One region of the Lentzea sp. NPDC036955 genome, then DNA from elsewhere that is predicted to be linked to it. Evidence: riboswitches for the same ligand, from Rfam matches in the RefSeq annotation. Region 1 holds a riboswitch; each other region holds the start of a gene.
The links. A riboswitch is a leader RNA that binds a small molecule or an ion and turns the genes downstream of it on or off. The one in region 1 is predicted to bind glycine.
Positions count from the first base shown of each region.

Region 2: it holds a riboswitch for glycine, as region 1 does, so the genes downstream of both, gcvH (glycine cleavage system protein GcvH) here and gcvP (aminomethyl-transferring glycine dehydrogenase) in region 1, are expected to answer to the same signal.
Region 3: it holds a riboswitch for glycine, as region 1 does, so the genes downstream of both, gcvT (glycine cleavage system aminomethyltransferase GcvT) here and gcvP (aminomethyl-transferring glycine dehydrogenase) in region 1, are expected to answer to the same signal.

Region 1 is NZ_JBVJRC010000008.1:91,332-98,249, reverse strand. It holds gene ACZ7CF_RS27230 (class I SAM-dependent methyltransferase) at 1-412, shown strand, start outside; gene ACZ7CF_RS27225 (hypothetical protein) at 425-607, shown strand; gene gcvP (aminomethyl-transferring glycine dehydrogenase) at 653-3,544, opposite strand; glycine riboswitch at 3,695-3,790, opposite strand; gene ACZ7CF_RS27215 (MerR family transcriptional regulator) at 3,889-4,455, opposite strand; gene ACZ7CF_RS27210 (bifunctional nuclease family protein) at 4,762-5,235, opposite strand; gene garA (glycogen accumulation regulator GarA) at 5,660-6,118, opposite strand; gene gcvH (glycine cleavage system protein GcvH) at 6,232-6,615, opposite strand; gene ACZ7CF_RS27195 (CDP-alcohol phosphatidyltransferase family protein) at 6,658-6,918, opposite strand, start outside.
Region 2 is NZ_JBVJRC010000005.1:465,802-472,719, forward strand. It holds gene ACZ7CF_RS19520 (TetR/AcrR family transcriptional regulator C-terminal domain-containing protein) at 1-18, shown strand, start outside; gene ald (alanine dehydrogenase) at 98-1,210, opposite strand; glycine riboswitch at 1,432-1,524, shown strand; gene gcvH (glycine cleavage system protein GcvH) at 1,586-1,966, shown strand; gene ACZ7CF_RS19535 (L-serine ammonia-lyase) at 1,998-3,362, shown strand; gene ACZ7CF_RS19540 (winged helix-turn-helix transcriptional regulator) at 3,369-3,725, opposite strand; gene ACZ7CF_RS19545 (TROVE domain-containing protein) at 3,815-5,398, opposite strand; gene ACZ7CF_RS19550 (TVP38/TMEM64 family protein) at 5,727-6,374, opposite strand; gene ACZ7CF_RS19555 (ABC1 kinase family protein) at 6,519-6,918, opposite strand, start outside.
Region 3 is NZ_JBVJRC010000007.1:109,608-116,525, reverse strand. It holds gene ACZ7CF_RS24275 (acyl-CoA dehydrogenase family protein) at 1-605, shown strand, start outside; gene ACZ7CF_RS24270 (CaiB/BaiF CoA transferase family protein) at 602-1,726, shown strand; gene ACZ7CF_RS24265 (hypothetical protein) at 2,063-2,242, shown strand; gene ACZ7CF_RS24260 (helix-turn-helix transcriptional regulator) at 2,407-2,898, shown strand; gene ACZ7CF_RS24255 (hypothetical protein) at 3,055-3,411, shown strand; gene ACZ7CF_RS24250 (DUF3817 domain-containing protein) at 3,426-3,728, shown strand; glycine riboswitch at 3,774-3,864, shown strand; glycine riboswitch at 3,866-3,953, shown strand; gene gcvT (glycine cleavage system aminomethyltransferase GcvT) at 4,053-5,147, shown strand; gene glyA (serine hydroxymethyltransferase) at 5,161-6,426, shown strand; gene ACZ7CF_RS24235 (COG4315 family predicted lipoprotein) at 6,687-6,918, opposite strand, start outside.

The DNA.
Region 1 (6,918 bases):
CGGCGCGGACGCGTTCGGGATCGACCTCTCCCCCGCCATGGTCGCGCTCGCCCGGCGGAACCACCCCGGGCTGCGGTTCGAGGTCGGGTCGATGACCGACCCGCTCGGCGACCGGGTCGGCGGGGTGCTGGCCTGGTGGTCGCTGATCCACGTGCCGGACGAGCTGGTCCCGGTCGTGCTCGGGCACTTCCGGGACGCGCTGCGGCCGGGCGGGCTGCTGCAGCTGGGTTTCCACGTCGGCGACCGCACGAACCTGAAGACGCGGGGTTACGGCGGGCACCCGATGCGCGTGCACGTCCACCTGCGCCGGCCGGAGCGGGTGGCGGCGTGGCTGCGCGACGCCGGGTTCGCGGTCGAGGCGCAGTGGCTGCTCGGCGAGGACGGCGCGGTGCTGTTCGCCCGGCGCGGATGAGACCATTCCACCGTGGCAGAGGAACAGACGTGCCAGCGGTGCGGTGAGGCCGTGGAGCTGGCCCCGGAGGACTTCGAGCTGTTCGAGCGGATGCACCCGGACTGCTTCCACTTCGCGTTCGAGCACGACCTCACCAGGCCGGGCATCACCGAGCAGGAGAACTGCGGCGACGAGACCTGTCCGGTCGGAGCGTGAGAGGAGGGGCGCGCCCCTGGGTGCGCCCCTCCTCCGCGGTGTGGATCAGCTGCTGTAGGCCTCGAGGGGCGGGCAGGAGCAGACCAGGTTGCGGTCACCCTTCGCGCCGTCGATGCGGCGGACCGGCGGCCAGATCTTCGGAGCACCGGTACCGGCCGGGTACACGGCCTCCTCGCGGGTGTACGGGTGGTCCCACTCGCCGACGGTCACGCAGGCCGCGGTGTGCGGTGCGTTGCGCAGCGGGTTGTCCTCGACGGGCCACTCGCCGGCGCCGACGCGGTCGATCTCGCGCTTGATGGCGATCATGGCGTCGATGAACCGGTCGATCTCGGCCAGGTCCTCGGACTCGGTGGGCTCGACCATCAGGGTGCCGGCGACCGGGAACGACATGGTCGGGGCGTGCAGGCCGTAGTCGGCCAGGCGCTTCGCCACGTCGTCGACCGTCACGCCGGTGGCCTTGGTGATCGGGCGCAGGTCGAGGATGCACTCGTGGGCCACGAAGCCGCCCTCGCCGGTGTAGAGGACCGGGTAGTGCTCGTCCAGGCGGCGCGCCACGTAGTTCGCCGCGGCCACGGCGGTCAGGGTCGCGCGGCGCAGGCCGTCGCCGCCCATCATGCGCACGTACGCCCACGAGATCGGCAGGATCGACGCGGAACCCCACGGGGCCGCGGAGATCGGGCCCACGCCCGTCTCGGGGCCCGCGGTGGGCTGCAGCGGGTGGTTCGGCAGGAACGGGGCGAGGTGGGACTTCACGCCGATCGGGCCGACGCCGGGGCCGCCGCCGCCGTGCGGGATGCAGAACGTCTTGTGCAGGTTCAGGTGCGAGACGTCCGAGCCGAACTTGCCGTAGCGGGCCAGGCCGATCAGCGCGTTGAGGTTCGCGCCGTCGACGTACACCTGGCCGCCCGCGTCGTGGACCAGGCCGCAGACCTCGCGGACGGTGTCCTCGTACACGCCGTGGGTCGACGGGTAGGTGATCATGATCGCGGCCAGGTCGTCGGCGTGCTCGGCGACCGTGGTGCGCAGGTGGCCCATGTCGATGTTGCCCTTGTCGTCGCACTTCACGACGACGACGCGCATGCCGGCCATGACGGCGGACGCGGCGTTCGTGCCGTGCGCGGACGACGGGATCAGGCAGACGTCACGGGCGGAGTTGCCGTTGGCGCGGTGGTAGGCGCGGATCGCCAGCAGGCCGGCGAACTCGCCCTGCGAGCCGGCGTTCGGCTGCAGCGACACGGCGTCGTAGCCGGTGACCTCGGCCAGCCACGCCTCCAGGTCCGACACGATCGTCAGCAGGCCCTTCGCGTCCTCGACCGGCGCGAACGGGTGCAGCGTCGAGAACTCGGGCCAGGTGATGGACTCCATCTCCGCGGTCGCGTTCAGCTTCATCGTGCAGGAGCCGAGCGGGATCATGCTGCGGTCCAGCGCGACGTCCTTGTCGGACAGTGCGCGCAGGTAGCGCAGCAGCGCGGTCTCGGAGCGGTGCGCGTGGAACACCGGGTGGGTCAGGTAGTCCGAGGTGCGGCGCAGGTCCGACGGGATGCCGTCGGCGGTGTCGGTGTCGATCGCGTCCACATCGGACCCGGTCACGCCGAACGCCTCCCACACGGCGACGACGTGCGCACGCGTGGTCTTCTCGTCGCAAGCGACCGCCACGACGTCGGCGTCCACGAGGCGCAGGTTGATGCCGAGCTCGCGGGCCTTCGCGACGACCTCGGCGGCACGGCCCTCGACGCGCACCTGCACGGTGTCGAAGAACTCGCCGTGCACGACGTCGAGACCGGCCTCGCACAGGCCCGTCGCGAGGACGGTGGCCAGGCGGTGCACGCGGGTCGCGATGGCGCGCAGGCCCTCGGGGCCGTGGTAGACCGCGTACATCGACGCGATCACGGCGAGCAGCACCTGCGCGGTGCAGATGTTCGAGGTCGCCTTCTCACGGCGGATGTGCTGCTCGCGGGTCTGCAGCGCCAGGCGGTAGGCCAGCGAGCCGTCGACGTCGACGGAGACGCCGACGAGGCGGCCGGGCAGCTGGCGCTCCAGGCCGGAGCGGACGGCCATGTAGCCGGCGTGCGGGCCGCCGAAGCCGATCGGCACGCCGAAGCGCTGGGTGGTGCCGACGACGACGTCCGCGCCGATCTCACCGGGCGGGCGCAGCAGCGTCAGCGCCAGCAGGTCGGCGACGACGACGGCCTGCGCGCCGGCGGCGTGGATCTCCTCCACCAGCGCGGCCTGGTCGCGGACCACACCGGACGCACCGGGGTAGGACAGCAGCACGCCGAAGAAGTCACCGCCCAGGCCCAGGCCCTCGATGCCCTGCGACAGGTCGGCGACGACGACCTCGATGCCCAGCGGCTCGGCGCGGGTCTCGATCACGGCCAGCGTCTGCGGCAGCGTGTCGGCGTCCACGACGAACTTGTTCGACTTCGCCCTGCCCGCGCGGCGCACCAGGGTCATGGCCTCGGCGGCGGCGGTCGACTCGTCCAGCATGGACGCGTTGGCCATCGGCAGGCCGGTCAGGTCGCCGACCATCGTCTGGAAGTTCAGCAGCGCCTCCAGGCGGCCCTGCGAGATCTCCGGCTGGTACGGCGTGTACGCGGTGTACCAGGCGGGCGACTCCAGGACGTTGCGCAGGATCACGCCCGGCGTCACGGTGTCGTAGTAGCCCAGGCCGATCATCTGGGTCATCGGCCGGTTCTGGGAGGCGAGCGCGCGCAGCTCGGCCAGCGCCTCGGTCTCCGTGGCGGGCGCCGGCAGGTCCAGCACCAGGTCGCGCTCGTGGATGGACGAGGGCACCGCGTGCTGCGCCAGCTCCTCCAGCGATCCGACACCGATCACGTCGAGGATGCGGGCGAGCTCGGCGGGGCGCGGGCCGACGTGCCGGTCCGCGAACGGGGTGCCGTGCTCGAGAGCGGCGAGCGGAATGCGGTCCTGCGTCATCTAACGCCTCCGGGGGGCTGCGGGCACACGTGTCCTGGTGCCCTCCCCGCTCTGTCCGTACCCGGCATCGGGCGCCTGAGAGGTTCACCCGCCACGAGAGCGGGCTTTCACCGTCGGCGGGATCTCGAGAGATCCGCTTTCCAGAGGCGTCTCGCTCACGCGGTCCTGGGTGCCTGAGAGGTTCCCGGGGAGGAACTTGCTCCTTCGGCGCCGGGTGCAGCACCCGGTCTCTCCCGCCTGAGTTCAGCGACTACCCGTGAAGAGTACCCGCAGGCAGGCCCGCCAGTCCCCACCGACGCGACCTACGTCTCAGCGACGGAACCGGCTGAGCCGGCGACAGCGGGTCAGCCGGTGGCGCGCTCCCGGCGGCGGCGGGTCAGCTCGTCCTCGGTCATCGGCGCGATCTCCACGCCGTCCGCACGTTCGGCCGGGAACTCGTGGATGGTCCCGCTGATCTCCCGCATCGCACCGCTCACCGCGATGCCGAACACGCCCTGCCCGCCCTGGAGCAGGTCGACGACCTCCTCGGGGGAGGTGCACTCGTAGACGGTCGTGCCGTCGGAGAAGAGCGTGATCCGCGCCAGGTCCTGCACGCCGCGGCGGCGCAGGTGGTCGACGGCGACCCTGATGTTCTGCAGCGAGACCCCGGTGTCCAGCAGCCGCTTCACGACCTTCAGGACGAGGATGTCCTTGAAGGAGTAGAGCCGCTGGCTGCCGGAGCCGTGCGCCATCCGCACCGTCGGCGCGACCAGGCCGGTCCTGGCCCAGTAGTCGAGCTGCCTGTAGGTGATCCCGGCGATCTGGCACGCCGCGGGTCCCCGGTAGCCGACGAGTTCGTCCGGCAGCGAGGAGTCCGGGAACAGCTCACCCTGCTGCCCGGATTCGGCCCGCAAGGGCGCTTCCTCGACCACGCCTGCCTCCCCTCGCCAACGGCCACGAAAGTCGGGGCCGTCAAGCCGCCTGGTCCACTCGCGCAGACCGGCGACGTCCACTCGAGTTCGACGGTAAGACCGCTCCGAGGGCAGGTCAACGCGACGCGCGGGGAGTGTTGGCCCCCAACCTGAGGCGGGGGTCCGCACCGTCACCCGAACTAGGACGTTCAGGTGACGTTTAGTGATTGTTTAGCGGCCATGATGTGCGGAAAGTAGTCCGATCGAGGGACACCCCACCGATCGGCGCCGGGTCCGAACAAGACGGTCAGCGACAGTCGGGGGAACTCAGGTGTCGGCGCCCCGGAAGTCCTCGGGGGACACGGAGTCGAGGAACTCGCGGAACTTCTCGACCTCGTCCTCCTGCTCGTCCGGGATGATCAGACCGGCCTCCGCCAGCACGGACTCCTCCGCGTGGATCGGCACGCCGACGCGCAGTGCGAGGGCCACCGAGTCGGACGGGCGGGCGGACACGCGCACGTCGCCGTCGAACACGAGCTCGGCGAAGAACGTGCCCTCCTGCAGGTCGGTGATCCGCACCTGTTCGAGGTTGCGGCCCAGCGCCCCGATGACGTCCTTGAGCAGGTCGTGGGTGAGCGGGCGGGCCGGTCGCACGCCCTGCTGCTCCAGCGCGATCGCGGTGGCCTCGACCGAGCCGATCCAGATCGGCAGGTACCGCTCACCCTCGGTTTCGCGCAGCAGGAGGATCGGCTGGTTCTGGGGCAGCTCCACCCGGACGCCCACGACACGCATCTCGCTCATCGGGTCTCGCCTCCCTCTGACTCGTTGGGGAGTACCCGGAACGTCTCCGAGCATCCCCCGGCACACGCGTTCGACGCTACCCGCCAAGCGGGCCGTGTGCTCAATCGTTGCGGGCAGAACGTGATCAAGACGATGGCCGCTCGAACCCGCTCTTCCCCGCACCGGGTACAACGAGCGGAAGAGGCCGGCCGATTCCCGGAAAGCACGGCGAACCGGCAGGAGTTCCGCGCAAAGGCGGTCAGCGCACGAGTGCGTTCGGGCTCGACGCAGGAAAACTCCCGCGGAGCGCGGCGAACTGCTCAATGGCGCAAAACAGTGGAGAAGACGGCAACAGCACTGCACGGTGGAACTCGGGGCGGAGCTGCGTGAGCACCGCCCCGACGCTCGTCATCCCGCAGACCCGGGACCGGCAGGCCCCGGACCGTCAGGCTCCCGCGGAGCCGGGACCGGTCAGGAAGACCAGGCGGAACTTGCCGATCTGGACCTCGTCGCCGTTCGCGAGGACGGCCTGGTCGACCGGCTCGCGGTTGACGTAGGTGCCGTTGAGGCTGCCCACGTCGATCACGACGAACTCGCCGCCCTCCCGGCGGAACTCTGCGTGGCGGCGCGAGACCGTCACGTCGTCGAGGAAGATGTCGCTGTCGGGGTGGCGCCCCGCGCTCGTCGTGTCGCGGTCCAGCAGGAACCGCGAACCGGCGTTCGGGCCGCGCTTCACCACGAGCAGCGCGGAACCGGCGGGAAGGGCGTCGACACCGGCAACGGCCGGCTCCTGTGCGGGCGCCTCGGCGCCGCCTTCCATCTCCTGGAGGAAGTCCGCCCGGAAGACGGAGGTCCGCTCCGGGGACTGCTCCGGCGGAACGCCTGGGCCGTCGTTCGTGCTCACCTGAGCTCTCCTCCTGCTGCTGGGTCCGTCGTTTCCGGTAAAACCTATCGCGTTCGAGTCGCCCCCCGAGGAGCGCCTCCCCTTCCGGCCGAAGATCCGGCGAAAGATCGACGTCACTCCTTCTCCACCAACGCCTTGTACCCGTCGGCGTCCAAGAGCCCCTCGACCGCCTCGGGGTCGTTCAGGCGGAGCTCGACCATCCAGCCCTCGCCGTACGGGTCGGAGTTGATGGACTCCGGCGACTGCACCAGGGCGTCGTTGATCGCGACGACCTCACCGTCGAGCGGCGAGTAGAGGTCCGACACGCTCTTGGTGGACTCGACCTCGCCGAACGTGTCGCCGGCCGAGACGGTGTGGCCGACCTCGGGCAGCTGGACGAAGACCACGTCACCGAGTTGTTCCTGGGCGTAGTCGGTGATGCCGACGCGCACGGTGTTCTCACCTGTTGTGGCGACCCACTCGTGTTCCTCGGTGTAACGAAGCTCCTCGGGAATCAACTGACTGCGCTCCTCGTGCTGAACCTGTATGGGGTGATCTTTTCACGCGGCCTTTCCGGGAGTGACCCGCAGGGCCGAGAAGAACTGGTAGACGTACAAAAGCGCCGACCACAGGTACAGCGCTGCACCCCACGCGGTGAACGCGTAGGCGAACGGGAGTGCGAGCTGCGCCCACGCCGAGTCGCCCTGCGCGAGCAGCAGCAGGGGGAACGCGTACAGCAGGTTGAAGGTCGCGGCCTTGCCCAGGTAGGTGACCTCGAACGGGCCCCAGCCGCGCTGCCGCAGGACCAGCAGGCAGATGCC
Region 2 (6,918 bases), on a different contig from region 1:
GTGGCCGCGCTGCGGTGACCGCGAGGAGGCGCGCCCGTGAAAGGCGAAACCCCCGCAGCGTGCTCCGCGTGCGGGGGCTCCTCCATCCGACTGGCTCTCAGACCACGGACTCCAGCGGCGTGTGCACCAGGCCGGTCGCCTCGGCCACCGGGCCGTTGGTCAGCTGACCGGCGTGCGCGTTGAGGCCCAGGGCGAGCGAACGGTCGTCCTTCAGCGCCTTCTCCCAGCCCTTGCCGGCCAGCGCGACCGCGTAGGGCAGCGTCACGTTGGTGAGCGCGTAGGTGGAGGTGCGGGGGACGGCGCCGGGCATGTTGGCGACGCAGTAGAACACCGAGTTGTGGACCTCGTAGGTCGGCTCGGCGTGCGTGGTGGCGCGCGAGTCCTCGAAGCAGCCGCCCTGGTCGATGGCGATGTCGACGAGCACCGAACCCGGCTTCATCTCCGCGACCAGCGCGTTCGAGACGAGCTTCGGGGCCGCGGCACCCGGCACCAGGACGGCGCCGATGACCAGGTCGGCCTCGCGGACGGCCTGCTCGATCGCGAACGAGTTGGACGCGAGCGTGCGCAGGCGGCCCTGGAACTGGGCGTCGATCTGGCGCAGGCGGTCGACGTTGGTGTCGAGGATCTGCACGTCGGCGCCCATGCCGACGGCGATGGTGGCGGCGTTGACACCGGCCACACCGCCGCCGATCACGACAACGCGGGCAGGGGCGACACCGGGGACGCCGCCGGGCAGCACGCCGCGGCCACCGGAGGGCTTCATCAGGCTGAACGCGCCCACCTGCGGGGCGAGGCGGCCCGCGACCTCGGACATCGGGGCGAGCAGCGGCAGCGAGCGGTTCGGCAGCTGCACCGTCTCGTAGGCGATGGCCGTGGTGCCGGAGGCCAGCAGGGCCTCGGTCAGCGGCTTGTCGGCGGCGAGGTGCAGGTAGGTGAAGAGGGTCTGGCCGGAGCGCAGGCGGGGGTACTCCTCCGCGATCGGCTCCTTGACCTTGAGGACCAGGTCGCCCTCGGCCCAGACGTCGTCGGCGGTCGGGAGGACCTTCGCACCCGCGGCGAGGTACTCCTCGTCGGTGATCGCGGAGCCCAGACCGGCGCCCTGCTCGACGTACACGTCGTGGCCCCGGCTGGTCAGCTCGTGGGCCCCGGCCGGCGTGAGGGCGACGCGGTACTCGTGGTTCTTGATCTCGCGAGGAACGGCGATCCGCACGATGACTCCTCCGTTTCGGCTGGCTGCTATCTCACAATGTGGGGCAGCCGGGAGGTCATGTCACTGTGCGGGTTGCACTGTTCGGGACCAGGCCGGTTGTGCTGCTGGGACAAAGCGACCTGCGCCACGCCTGTACCGGTCCCGCGTTGACACCCGGTGGCGGGCCCACATAGCGTTCCCACCGGAACTGAATAACGGCCGCGGTGCCCCTGACGGGCACCAGAACCCGGGTGGGAGAGACCTCGACGAGCTGGTCGGGGCGCCGAAGGGGCAAGCTCCCGCACACTCTCAGGCAGCAAGACCACTCGGGGTAGGCAACTCTGCACGGCGGAGGGGGCGCACGTTTCCTGCCCGTCATCTGCCAGAGGAGTCGCCGTGGAGTTCCCCGAGAACCTGCTCTACACCGCCGAACACGAGTGGGTCGACTGGACGCCGGGCACCCAGGACCCGTTGACCTGCGGGATCACCGAGTACGCCGCGGACGCGCTGGGTGACATCGTCTTCGTCCAGCTCCCCGAGGTCGGGGCCGAGGTCGTCTCCAACCAGGTCTGCGGCGAGCTGGAGTCCACCAAGTCCGTCAGCGACCTGTTCTCCCCGGTCACCGGCGAGGTCCTCGAGGTCAACACCGCCGTCGTCGACGACCCGGCGATCATCAACACCGACCCGTACGGCGCCGGCTGGCTGTTCAAGGTGCGCGTGGACTCCGCGGAGGACCTGCTCACCGCGGCCAAGTACGCCGAGCTCACCTCGGACTGACCCGCTCGCACCCACCACGAAGGACTGATCAGTGGCGATCAGCGTTTTCGACCTGTTCTCCGTCGGCATCGGGCCGTCCAGCTCGCACACCGTCGGCCCGATGCGCGCCGCCGCCATGTTCGTCGAGAAGCTCGGCGCCCGCGCGTCCGAAGTGGACCGCGTGCACGTCGAGCTGTTCGGCTCGCTCGGCGCCACCGGGCACGGCCACGGCAGCCCCAAGGCCGTGTTCCTCGGCCTGGAGGGCAACCTCCCGGAGGAGGTGGACCCCGCGGCCGCCGCCCACCGCGTCGAGGAGATCGTCGCGAGTGGACGGCTGCGGCTCGGCGGCACGCACGAGATCGGCTTCGCGCACGACCGCGACCTCGTCATGCACCGCCGCAAGTCGCTCCCGTTGCACCCCAACGGCATGAGCTTCGAGGCGTTCCGCGGTGACGAGCCGGTCGAGCACGCCGTCTACTACTCGATCGGCGGCGGCTTCGTCGTCGACGAGAACGCGTCCGGCAGCGACCGCATCAAACCCGACTCGACCCCGCTGCCGCACCCGTTCCTGACCGGCGACGAGCTGCTCGCGCGCTGCCGAGAGACCGGCCTGTCGATCAGCGAGATCATGATGGCCAACGAGCTGTCGTGGCGCTCGGAGGAGGAGGTGCGGGCCGGGCTCCTGCACATCTGGCACGTGATGCAGGAGTGCGTCGAACGCGGCTGCACCGAGCAGGGCATCCTGCCCGGCGGTCTCAAGGTCCGCCGCCGCGCCGCCGAGATGCGCAAACGGCTGGAGGGCGAGCACTTCGTCACCGACCCGCTGCGCGTCATGGACTGGGTCACGCTCTTCGCGCTGGCCGTCAACGAGGAGAACGCGGCCGGCGGCCGGGTCGTCACCGCACCGACGAACGGCGCGGCCGGCATCGTGCCCGCGGTCCTGCACTACTACACCAGGTTCGTGCCCGGTGCGAACGACGACGGCGTGGTGAGGTTCCTGCTCACCGCAGGCGCCATCGGCGTGCTGTTCAAGGAGAACGCCTCGATCTCCGGCGCCGAGGTCGGCTGCCAGGGCGAGGTCGGCTCCGCGTGCTCGATGGCCGCCGGTGGTCTCGCCGAGGTCCTCGGCGGCACCCCGGAGCAGGTCGAGAACGCCGCCGAGATCGCCATGGAGCACAACCTCGGCCTCACGTGCGACCCGATCGGCGGCCTGGTGCAGATCCCGTGCATCGAACGCAACGCCGTCGCGTCCGTCAAGGCGATCACCGCGGTGCGCATGGCGTTGCGCGGCGACGGCTCGCACTTCGTGTCGCTGGACAAGGTCATCAAGACCATGCGGGACACCGGCAAGGACATGTCGGTGAAGTACAAGGAGACGGCGCGCGGCGGTCTCGCCGTCAACGTCATCGAGTGCTGAGGCCGGTCAGGGCCTGGCGTCGTACCGGCGCTGGGCCTCGATCACGTCCGGCATCCGCGACTCCAGCAGCACGATCAACGCCATCAGCTTCTCCGCCGTCTCGCGCCCGAGCGGCGTGAGGCTGTAGTCGACCCGCGGCGGGTTCGTCGGCTGCGCGTCGCGGTGCACGAGCCCGTCGCGCTCCAGCGCGTGCAACGTCTGGGACAGCATCTTCTCGCTGACGCCGTCGACCCGGCGGCGCAGCTCGTTGAACCGCAGCGACCCGTCGACCAGCGCGCTCAGCGTCAGGCTGCCCCACCGGCCGGTGACGTGCTCCAGCGTGGGACGTGACGGGCACGCCTTCGCGAACACGGTGAACTCCATGTCCGCGAGGGTACCCCATTGCACTTACGAAAAGTTAGTGCTCGCTCGGACGGCAGGCCCGCACACAGCGCGTGTGCGGGCCTGCCTGCTCAGAACGGCCAGTCGGCGTCGCGCCCCGCCTCGATCAGCGGAACCGCGCGGAACGTCGCGTCCGTCAGGCCGCCGAACTCGTGCCGGTTCCCCGTGCCCGACGCGAACGCCCCCTGCCGGTACCCGCCCAGGTTGAACCCGTAGACCGGCACGTGCCGCGGCACGACGTCGTCGACCCCGGCACCGCCCGGCCCGGCGACCGTCTGCATGTCCGAGATGATGAACACCCGGTCGTGCCCTCGGTACGAGCTCTTCAGCGCACCGATGACGTCGGTGCCGTGCCCGACCTCACCGACCCTGCCCAGGAACCGGTCGACCTCGCTGATGACCGACGCCCCTCGCCGCAGCTCGTGGCGGAACACGCCGGTCGCGAACCCGTGGACGTCGACCTGCTCGCCCTTGGCCCCGAGCGCCACGCCGAACACGGCCGCGGCCTTGGCCGGCGTGACCTTCGAACGCGCCGAGTAGCCCGTGCAGGTCATCGACCCCGAGGTGTCGATCAGCACGAGCGACCGGCCCGGCAGCGCCGGCAGGTTGCCCAGCGACGCCTGCAGCGCCCGGTCGAGCGCGTGGCCCCAGCGCAGGCTCGGCGCCGCCTCGTACGCCGAGAGGAAGCGGAACGGGAACTGCCGCGACCGCGCCACCTGGCCGGGGTCGGCCAGCCGGGCCGCGACCTGCGCCGCGACCTCGTCCGACACGCCCGCCTCGTCAAAATTCCTGAGGTTGCGGATCGCGGCCATGAAACCCATCGACGGTGCCAGTGCCTCCCACACCTGCGCCGTCATCGGACCCTGCAACCACCCGGCCACCGACTCCCACGTCATCCCGGCCCGCCGCAGCACGTCCGCCGCGTCCGGTCGCCCGAACAACGCCCGGCGCTGCTCGACCGGCCACGCCATCAGCTCCCGCCGTGCCGCGACGGTCCGCAGCGACTCGGGAACGGTGACGTCCGGGTCGCGGCGGCGGTCGAGCACGTACTGGAACAGGTCGCCCTGCCAGGCCGCGCTCGGCGACGGGTGCACGAGGTTCAGCACGTCGGCCACGCGGAAGCCGCGCGCCTCGCTGTCCCACTTGAGCACCGACCGCTCGTCGTAGAGCCGCCGCACCGCGTCCGCGATGCCGCGCTTGACGGGCTTCGGCACGGCCCGGCCGTGGACCGCGGTCCAGTAGGCCAGCAGCTCGCCCGGCTCGTCCGCGCGCTGCAGCACCGACGCCACGACCGCGCGGTTCGTCACGCCCGCGTCGGCACCGGCCTCGAGCCGCGCCTTCACGAACTCGGCGGCGCCGACCAGTGCCGCGGTCCGCATGTTCGCCTCGCCGCGCAGCCACGCCAGCATCCGCGCCGTCCACTCGGGATCCTGCAACGCCGCCGTGCGCACCAACTGCGCGTAGCGCTCGTCGCGGGTGCCGCCGCTCTCGTAGAACGTCTGCTCGCCGCCCATGTTCGACACGGCCAGCAGGAACAGCTCGCCCAGCGCGGTGCGCTCGTAGCCGGCGCCGCCCTCGTGGGTGCGGCCGGACCGCTTCGACCCGATGGGGCTCTTCCCGAACGGACGCGCCTTCAGGACGTTGAACTTCGACATGGCTCTTCCCCCTCGGGAGGCGAGACGGGGGAGCGCACAGCGGACAGGAATCCGGCTGACGGGATTCAAACCCGCGACCGCCCCATTTGCGGTGAAAGGTTTCGCACCGGGTGCACGTACAGACAACCACGCCACGCCACCGAATTGTTCTCAGGAACTCGGTGGCGTGGCAGAAGGGTGGCCCGAGGTCAAGGCGCAGAAGGTGACTGCCCACCGGGGTGGGCGAAGAGCCGGACTGGCCGGCCTTCAGGAGTCGAACCTGAGATACCGAAGTAACCCTCTGCTGCGCACCGGGCCTGACTACAGGAAACCACACCGCGCAAGCGGTTTACGGTGTTTTCACGAGACGCCGCAGGAGGTAGAACAACCCGGCGGTGGCCAGGAAACCGAATGCGCTGATCATGACGATCTGCTCGACGGTGTCCGCCCGTGACCCGGCAAAGACGTAGGCCGCGCAGATCGGGACGGTTCCCAGCAGGGTGGACGTCATGAAGGTTCCGAACGACACCCGCGACACCCCGGCCGACACGGACACCGTCTCCGCCATCATCGGGATTCCGCGTGCGACCCCGAAGAACCAGGGCCCGAACTGCCGTCCCCACCGCCGCATCTCCCGCAGCTCCTCGATGGTCACGACGCGCCGCACCAGCCACGGGCGTGCGAAGCGGCCCAGTGCGTAGCCCGCCGCGGAGGAGCCCAGGGAGCCCACGACCGCGAGCACCAGGCCGAACGGCAGGCCCAACGCGGTTCCGGCGAGGACGATGAGCGGAGTGGACGGCACGGGCAGGAGGACGTCGACGACGAGCAGGGCGAAGATCACGGCCGCGGCCCACACGGGGTCGATGCCGCGCACCCAGGTGACGACCCCCTCGAAGTCGATCAGGTTCAGCGCCTCGAACACGATCCAGCTCAGCAGCACGAAGCCGAGCACGACGAACGGTATCCACTTCCACCGCACGCCCGTCTCACAACTCATCGGGTGATGGTCGCCCACCGCGGTGCGCCGGACAATCCGCCAGTGGCGCGGGTTCAGCGACTGGAACCCGAACGTGTGTCGTCTCGACGCACCGGGTGCCGCTCCGGTGCTCAGCGCTCACGCCGTGGCTGGTGCACAAAGGACCTAGGCGCGGCGCGGGCGGAACACGGCCACGACGACGCGCAGGCCCAGCAGCACCGAGATGATCAGCAGGTTGTAGCCGAGCACCTGGTGCAGGCCCAGGTCCGGCACGACCTGCGGGCCGCCGTCGGCGCCGAGCAGCAGCACGGCCATCACGCCCGCGGTCGCGCCGAGGACGGTCAGCATCACCTGGTGCAGCAGGCCGGTCACGTAGGCGCGGTCGCGTTCGTCGGCGAACAGGCGCATCGACATGCTCAGGCGGCCCTGTTCCACGGCGCCGGTGATGCGGTCGACGCGCCGCGGCAGCCTGCGCAGCACGGGCAGGACGGCCTGCAGCTCCTCGGTGAGGGTGCGCTGGACCGACTCGGGGGTGAGGCGTTCGGAGATCTGCTCGGCGGCGAAC
Region 3 (6,918 bases), on a different contig from region 1:
GCCAGGGCGCGCAGGGCATCTCGCTGCTCGTGGTCGAGCACGACATCCGGCGCGGCCGCGTGCTCGACAAGGTCGGCATGAAGGGCCAGGACACCGCCGAGCTGTTCTTCGACGACGTCCGGGTGCCCGCGGAGAACCTGCTGGGCGGCCAGGAGGGCATGGGCTTCGTCCAGCTCATGCAGCAGCTGCCGCAGGAACGCCTCATCATCGGCGTCGCCTCGATCGCGGGCATCGAGGCCGCCGTCGACGTGACGCTGAAGTACGTGAAGGAGCGCACGGCGTTCGGCAAGGAGCTGATCAAGTTCCAGAACACCCGCTTCAAGCTCGCCGAGTGCGCCACCGAGGCGGCCGTGACCAGGGCGTTCATCGACGAGTGCGTCGAGAAGCACCTCAGGGGCGAGCTCGACGTGCCGACCGCCGCGATGGCGAAGTACTGGGCGAGCGACCGGCTGAGCCGCGTCGTCGACGAGTGCCTGCAGCTCTTCGGCGGCTACGGCTACATGAACGAGTACCCGATCTCCCGCGCCTGGACCGACGCCCGCGTGCAGCGGATCTACGGCGGCACGAACGAGATCATGAAGGAAATCATCGCGAGGTCGCTGTGAGCGGGCCGCTCGCGGGGCTGAAGGTCGTCGAGCTCGCGGGCCTCGCGCCCGCGCCGTTCGGCTGCATGGTGCTCGCCGACCTCGGCGCGGACGTGGTCCAGGTGCACAAACCGGGCGCCCACCCGGCGGTCCCCGGTGACTTCCTCGGCCGCAACCGGCGCTCGATCGCGGTCGACACCCGCACGCCCGAGGGCGCCGAGCTGGTGCTGACCCTGGTCGAACGCTCGGACGTGCTGGTCGAGGGCTTCCGGCCGGGCGTCACCGAACGGCTCGGCATCGGGCCCGCGCAGTGCCTGGCCCGCAACCCGCGCCTCATCTACGGGCGCATGACCGGGTGGGGCCAGGACGGGCCGCTGGCCGACCGGGCCGGGCACGACATCAACTACATCGCCGTCGCGGGCGCGCTGGAACCGCTCGGCCGGGCCGGCGGGCCGCCGTCGTTCCCCATCAACCTCCTGGGTGACTTCGGCGGGGGAGGGCTGCTGCTGGCCCTCGGCGTGCTCGCCGCGCTGTACGAGAGGGAGCGGTCCGGGCGCGGCCAGGTCGTGGACGCGGCCATGGTCGACGGTGCCGCGCTGCTCACCACGTTCCTGCACGGCATGCGCAACGCGGGCATGTGGTCCGGTGGCCGCGGCGAGAACATGCTCGACGGCGGGGTGCCGTTCTACGACGTCTACGAGGCCGCGGACGGCAGGTACGTGGCCATCGGCGCGCTGGAGGAGAAGTTCTACGCCGACCTGGTGCGCGTGCTGGGGCTGGCGGACGCACCGTCGCGCAACGACCCGGCCCGGTGGCCTGAGCTGCGCGAACACATCGCGGCGGCGGTCAGGACCCGCACCAGGGACGAGTGGGCCGACCTCGCGCGGGACACGGACGCCTGCCTGGCGCCGGTGCTGACCCCGGCCGAGGCGGCGGAGCACCCGTTCACCGCGGAGCGCGCCACCTTCGTGGACGTCGCCGGTGTGCGGCACCCGGCGCCGGCGCCCCGGTTCGACCGGACCCCGGCGGCGGTTCCGACCCCTCCGGTGCCGGTCGGGGCGAACACCGCGGAAGTGCTCGCGAACATGGGTGTGGCGGAAGACCGAATTGCGGAACTGCGGCGGGCTGGAGCAATTGCGTGAACGGTCGGAGGCGCATTAATGACGACACCACGCCGTGACGGAGCGTGATGCCGGGCATTCGGCATCCGGGTGAGGCCCGGTGCACCTGTGTCTTGTCCAAGCTGTGGGATTCGAGGGTCCTCGCGCTCACCTCGTGCCCAGGACATCGGCGCTGGAAACCGGCGGCTTTAGCCGCCATTCGGGTGACAACAGGCCCGGTGCAGACGTGCGGTGGCGGTGGATCCGCCGCCCCGCCTGGCGTGGTGGTTGTTCATCGCACGGGTGAATGAGGGAGCATGTCGGGTGACACGGGCGGTTCGCCGCCCACCTGTGAGCGACATGGACGGAGAGGGACCTGTGAACCTCAAGAAGGTGCTGGTGCTGGCGGGCGTCGCGCTGGTGCTGTTCCTCCTGATCACCCAGCCGGAAGAGTCCGCGTCGGGGGTCCAGACGGCCCTCGGCTGGCTGCGCGAGGGTGCGGAGTCGATCATCACCTTCGTCAGGAGCCTCTTCGGGACGGCCACCCCCGTCGCCTAGTGACCCTCGGTGATCCTCGGCCCTCCGCGTTGAGCCGGACGGGTGGAATGAGGCCAATCACGCACTGGTAACGGGTGTTCTGGCGATTCAGGGTCTGGCGATTGTCAGACCTACCGAATACCTTCCGCTGCAATGGCCGATCCCCGACCGACGAGGAGGCATGGATGGTCGAGGACTCCGGGGTCCACGAGCTGTTGCAGCAGTGGGCGGCTGAACGGTCTGACGACGCAGAGATGCAGGAGGTGAACCGGATCAAGAACGCGTGGCTCGCGGAGGCTCCCCCCTCGGCGCCCGGCATCCCCGTGCAGCGGGGAGGCAGGAGTGGGCCGCGTGGCTTGGTCAAGGTCGACTCGGCGGATCCGGCCTACGTGGCCGCGATGCGCAAGCGGGCGCCGGAGGCACCCGAGGCACTGCTCGCCGCCGCGGCGAGCTACTGGCAGCTGGTGGGCGACGTCGCCGAGGCCGAGCAGTGGTGGGACGCGGGCATCAGCCCGCTGGACCAGCGCGCGCTCGACTACCGCGCCGCCGGCCTCACGCCTGCCGACCTCGGAAGGCGCCTGGGACCGATGACGGTTCTCCAGCACCTCCGCCGCGGTTCGGCCGCGGCCTGGTGCGTTGCTCGTCTGCAGAGGCAGCGCCGGGACGGCGTGGCGTAGGAGAAGCGGGCTGTCGAGGCATCGGCAGCCCCGAAGTTCACTCGCAAACGGGCACGCGCGCTCCCGTGGCGCGCTACCCCTCACGGGTGGCCTCCTGACAGGAGGCCTCACCCCAGTAGTGTGGAGGTCGTGCGCGGCCTCCTTACTCCCCAGCGTGTGCTGATCGCGCTCGCCTGTCTGGCGGCGCTGGTCCTCTGCTGCGGGCTCGCGTGGTGGCAGTGGCAGCGCTTCGAGTCCGCGAGCGGCACGTTCCAAAACCTCGGGTACGTGCTCCAGTGGCCGCTCTTCGGCCTCTTCCCCCTCTTCATGGTGTGGCGGTTCCGCCGTCTCGCGCGCCAGCGCCGTGACGAGGCTCTCTCCGCACCGGAGCCGGTTGCACCCCCCGTCGCACCGGTGACTACCGTTGACGCCGTCAAACCCGCGCCTGTCGAGCACTTCGACGACGAAGAAGACGCGGAGCTCGCGGCCTACAACCGCATGCTCGCGGACCTCAACGCGCGGGACGGTCGTTGAGCGAAGGCGGGCAGATGAAGGGTGCGTTGACCCGGTTCCGGGTCATGGCTTACGTGGTCGGTGTCTTCCTGCTGCTGCTGGTCGTGGCGATGGTGCTGAAGTACGCCGCCGGCATGGACCAGGCGATGAAGGTCGTCGGCCCGATCCACGGGTTCCTCTACGCCATCTACCTGGTGCTTTCGGTCGACCTGGCGCTGAAGCTGCGCTGGTCCATCAAGGGCACCGCGCTCGTGCTGGTCGCGGGGACGATCCCGTTCCTGTCGTTCTGGGCGGAGCGCAAGGTGGTGGAGAAGACTGCTCAGGGCGTGCCGCTGTGACGTTCGGCCTGCTAGCGTCTGGGGCAACCAACTGAACACGGCCGTCGATGTCGCGCGGGAGAGCTCCCTTCAGCGGGAGCGCCGAAGGAGCAACTCCTCCCCGGAATCTCTCAGGCACAGATACCGCACGACGAAGGCAACTCTGGAAAGCAGGCTCATCAGGAGCCTCGCCCACGGTGCAAGTCGCTCCGGCGACGAAGCTCTCAGGCTCATGACAGAGGGGGAGGCTCGCTCTGGTGAGGAGTCTCCGGTGGACCGTGTCATTCTTCTGTTGCCTCAGCCGGCCTGGCCCGGCTCTTCGGCGCACCCTGGAGGAGCGTTCTGATGTCCCGCCTCACGCCACTGAACGCTGAGCACGAGTCGCTCGGCGCGATGTTCACCGACTTCGCGGGCTGGAAGATGCCGCTGCGCTACTCCAGCGAGCTGGCCGAGCACCACGCCGTGCGCACCACCGCTGGCCTGTTCGACCTCACGCACATGGGTGAGATCGTGCTGACCGGGCCGCAGGCCGGTGCCGCGCTCGACTACGCGCTGGTCGGCCACATCTCCGCGCTCGCGGTCGGCAAGGCCCGCTACACGATGATCACCCAGGCCGACGGCGGCGTGGTCGACGACCTGATCGTCTACCGGCTGGGCGACGAGGAGTTCATGGTCGTCGCCAACGCCTCGAACGCCGCCGTGGTCGCCGAGGCGCTCGTCGAGCGGGCCGCCGGGTTCGACACCGCCGTCACGGACAGGTCCACGGACTACGCGTTGATCGCGATCCAGGGCCCGAAGTCGGTGGAGGTCCTCGCCGGACTGACCGACACCGACCTGTCGACGGTGAAGTACTACGCCTCCTACCCCTCGAAGGTGGCCGGGGTGGACGCGCTGCTCGCGCGCACCGGCTACACCGGCGAGGAGGGCTTCGAGCTGTTCGTCGCGCCCGACGACGCCGCCGCAGTGTGGACGGCGCTGCTGGAGGCCGGGCAGCCGCACGAGCTCAAGCCGTGCGGTCTCGGCTGCCGCGACACGTTGCGCCTGGAAGCCGGAATGCCGTTGTACGGCAACGAGCTGACCACCTCGCTCACCCCGTACCACGCGGGTCTCGGCCGGGTCGTGAAGCTCGACAAGCCGGGCGACTTCGTCGGCCGCGAGGCGCTGACCGAGGTGTCCGAGTCCGATGTGGACTCCGTGCTGGTCGGTCTGAAGACCCCCGAGCGCCGCGCGCCCCGCCACGGTTACGCCGTGCTGAACGGCGACGAGGTCGTCGGCGAGGTGACCTCGGGCGCGCTGTCGCCGACCCTGGGCTACTCGGTGGCGATGGCCTACGTGAACCGGGCGAGCTCCGCGCCCGGCACCCCTCTGCTGGTGGACGTCCGCGGCAAGAAGCAGCCGGTCGAGGTCGTCGCACTTCCGTTCTACAAGCGCGCCAAGTAGGGAGATCCTCCAGATGTCCGACCAGTTCAACGCCTCCCTCGCGGAGTACGACCCCGAGGTCGCGCAGGCCGTTGCGGCCGAGCTGGCGCGCCAGCAGGGCACCCTCGAGATGATCGCCTCGGAGAACTTCACGCCGGTCTCGGTGCTGCAGGCCCAGGGTTCGGTGCTGACCAACAAGTACGCGGAGGGCTACCCCGGCCGCCGCTACTACGGTGGCTGCGAGCACGTCGACGTCGTCGAGCGCCTCGCCATCGAGCGCATCAAGTCGCTCTTCGGCGCCGGTTTCGCCAACGTCCAGCCGCACTCCGGCGCCCAGGCCAACGCCGCCGCGATGTTCGCGCTGCTGCAGCCCGGCGACACGATCCTCGGCCTGGACCTCGCGCACGGCGGTCACCTGACCCACGGCATGCGCATCAACTTCTCCGGCAAGCTCTACAACGTCGTGCCGTACCACGTCTCCGACGGTGACGGCCGCGTCGACATGGCCGAGGTCGAGCGCCTCGCCACCGAGCACCGCCCGAAGCTGATCGTCGCCGGCTGGTCCGCCTACCCGCGCCAGCTGGACTTCGCCGAGTTCCGCCGCATCGCGGACTCGGTCGAGGCCTACCTGATGGTCGACATGGCGCACTTCGCGGGCCTCGTGGCCGCGGGCCTGCACCCCTCGCCCGTCCCGCACGCCCACGTCACGACCACGACGACGCACAAGACCCTCGGCGGTCCGCGCGGCGGCGTGATCCTGTCGAACGACGCCGACATCGCCAAGAAGATCAACTCGGCGGTGTTCCCCGGCCAGCAGGGCGGTCCGCTGGAGCACGTGATCGCCGCCAAGGCCGTGGCGTTCAAGCACGCCGCGTCGGAGGAGTTCGCCGACCGCCAGCGCCGCACCCTCGACGGCGCCCGCATCCTCGCCGACCGCCTCTCGCAGCCCGACGTCGCGCAGGCCGGCGTGAAGGTGCTGACCGGCGGCACGGACGTGCACCTGGTCCTGGTCGACCTGGTCAACTCCGAGCTGGACGGCAAGCAGGCCGAGGACGTGCTGCACCGGATCGGCATCACGGTCAACCGCAACGCGGTCCCCAACGACCCGCGCCCGCCGATGGTCACCTCGGGTCTGCGCATCGGCACCCCGGCACTGGCCACCCGCGGCTTCGGCGAGGGGGACTTCACCGAGGTCGCCGACGTGATCGCCGAGGCCCTCAAGCCGGGCGCCACGATCGACGAGCTGCGCGCCCGCGTCGAGGTGCTGGCCGCGAAGCACCCGCTGTACTCCACGCTCTGACCCTGCTCTGACCCTGTGGCAACGAAGGGGCGGCACCGGACCTCCGGCGCCGCCCCTTCTCCGCCTGTTCGAACGTCACGCGGGGGCCCCGCGTTTCCCTGTGGGGAACGCGGGGCCCCCGCGTGACGTGAAAGACCACTCGATCGGGTGAGAGCGGAACGACGGGAACCCCGGCCCCTTCCCCAGGGCCGGGGTTTCGCGTGTCAGGGTGTCGTGTGTGTCAGGTGGACCGTCCTAACGGGATGGTCGTTGCAAGGGGACTAGGCCGCGGGCACCGTCACGCCGGGGGGAAGGCATTCGACGTTGCGCTTGCCGTCGGGCTGGATCACGAACCAGGTGTTGCCGACGCCCTGGCCCTTCCAGGCGCCCGGCTTCGGGTCCTGCGAGTAGGCGTAGAGCGCCCAGCCGTCGATCGCGACCTGCTTCTTGCCGTCAGCGCGGGTGATCAGCGAGACGAGCTTCGAGTCGATGCCCTCGACCTGCGGGATCGTG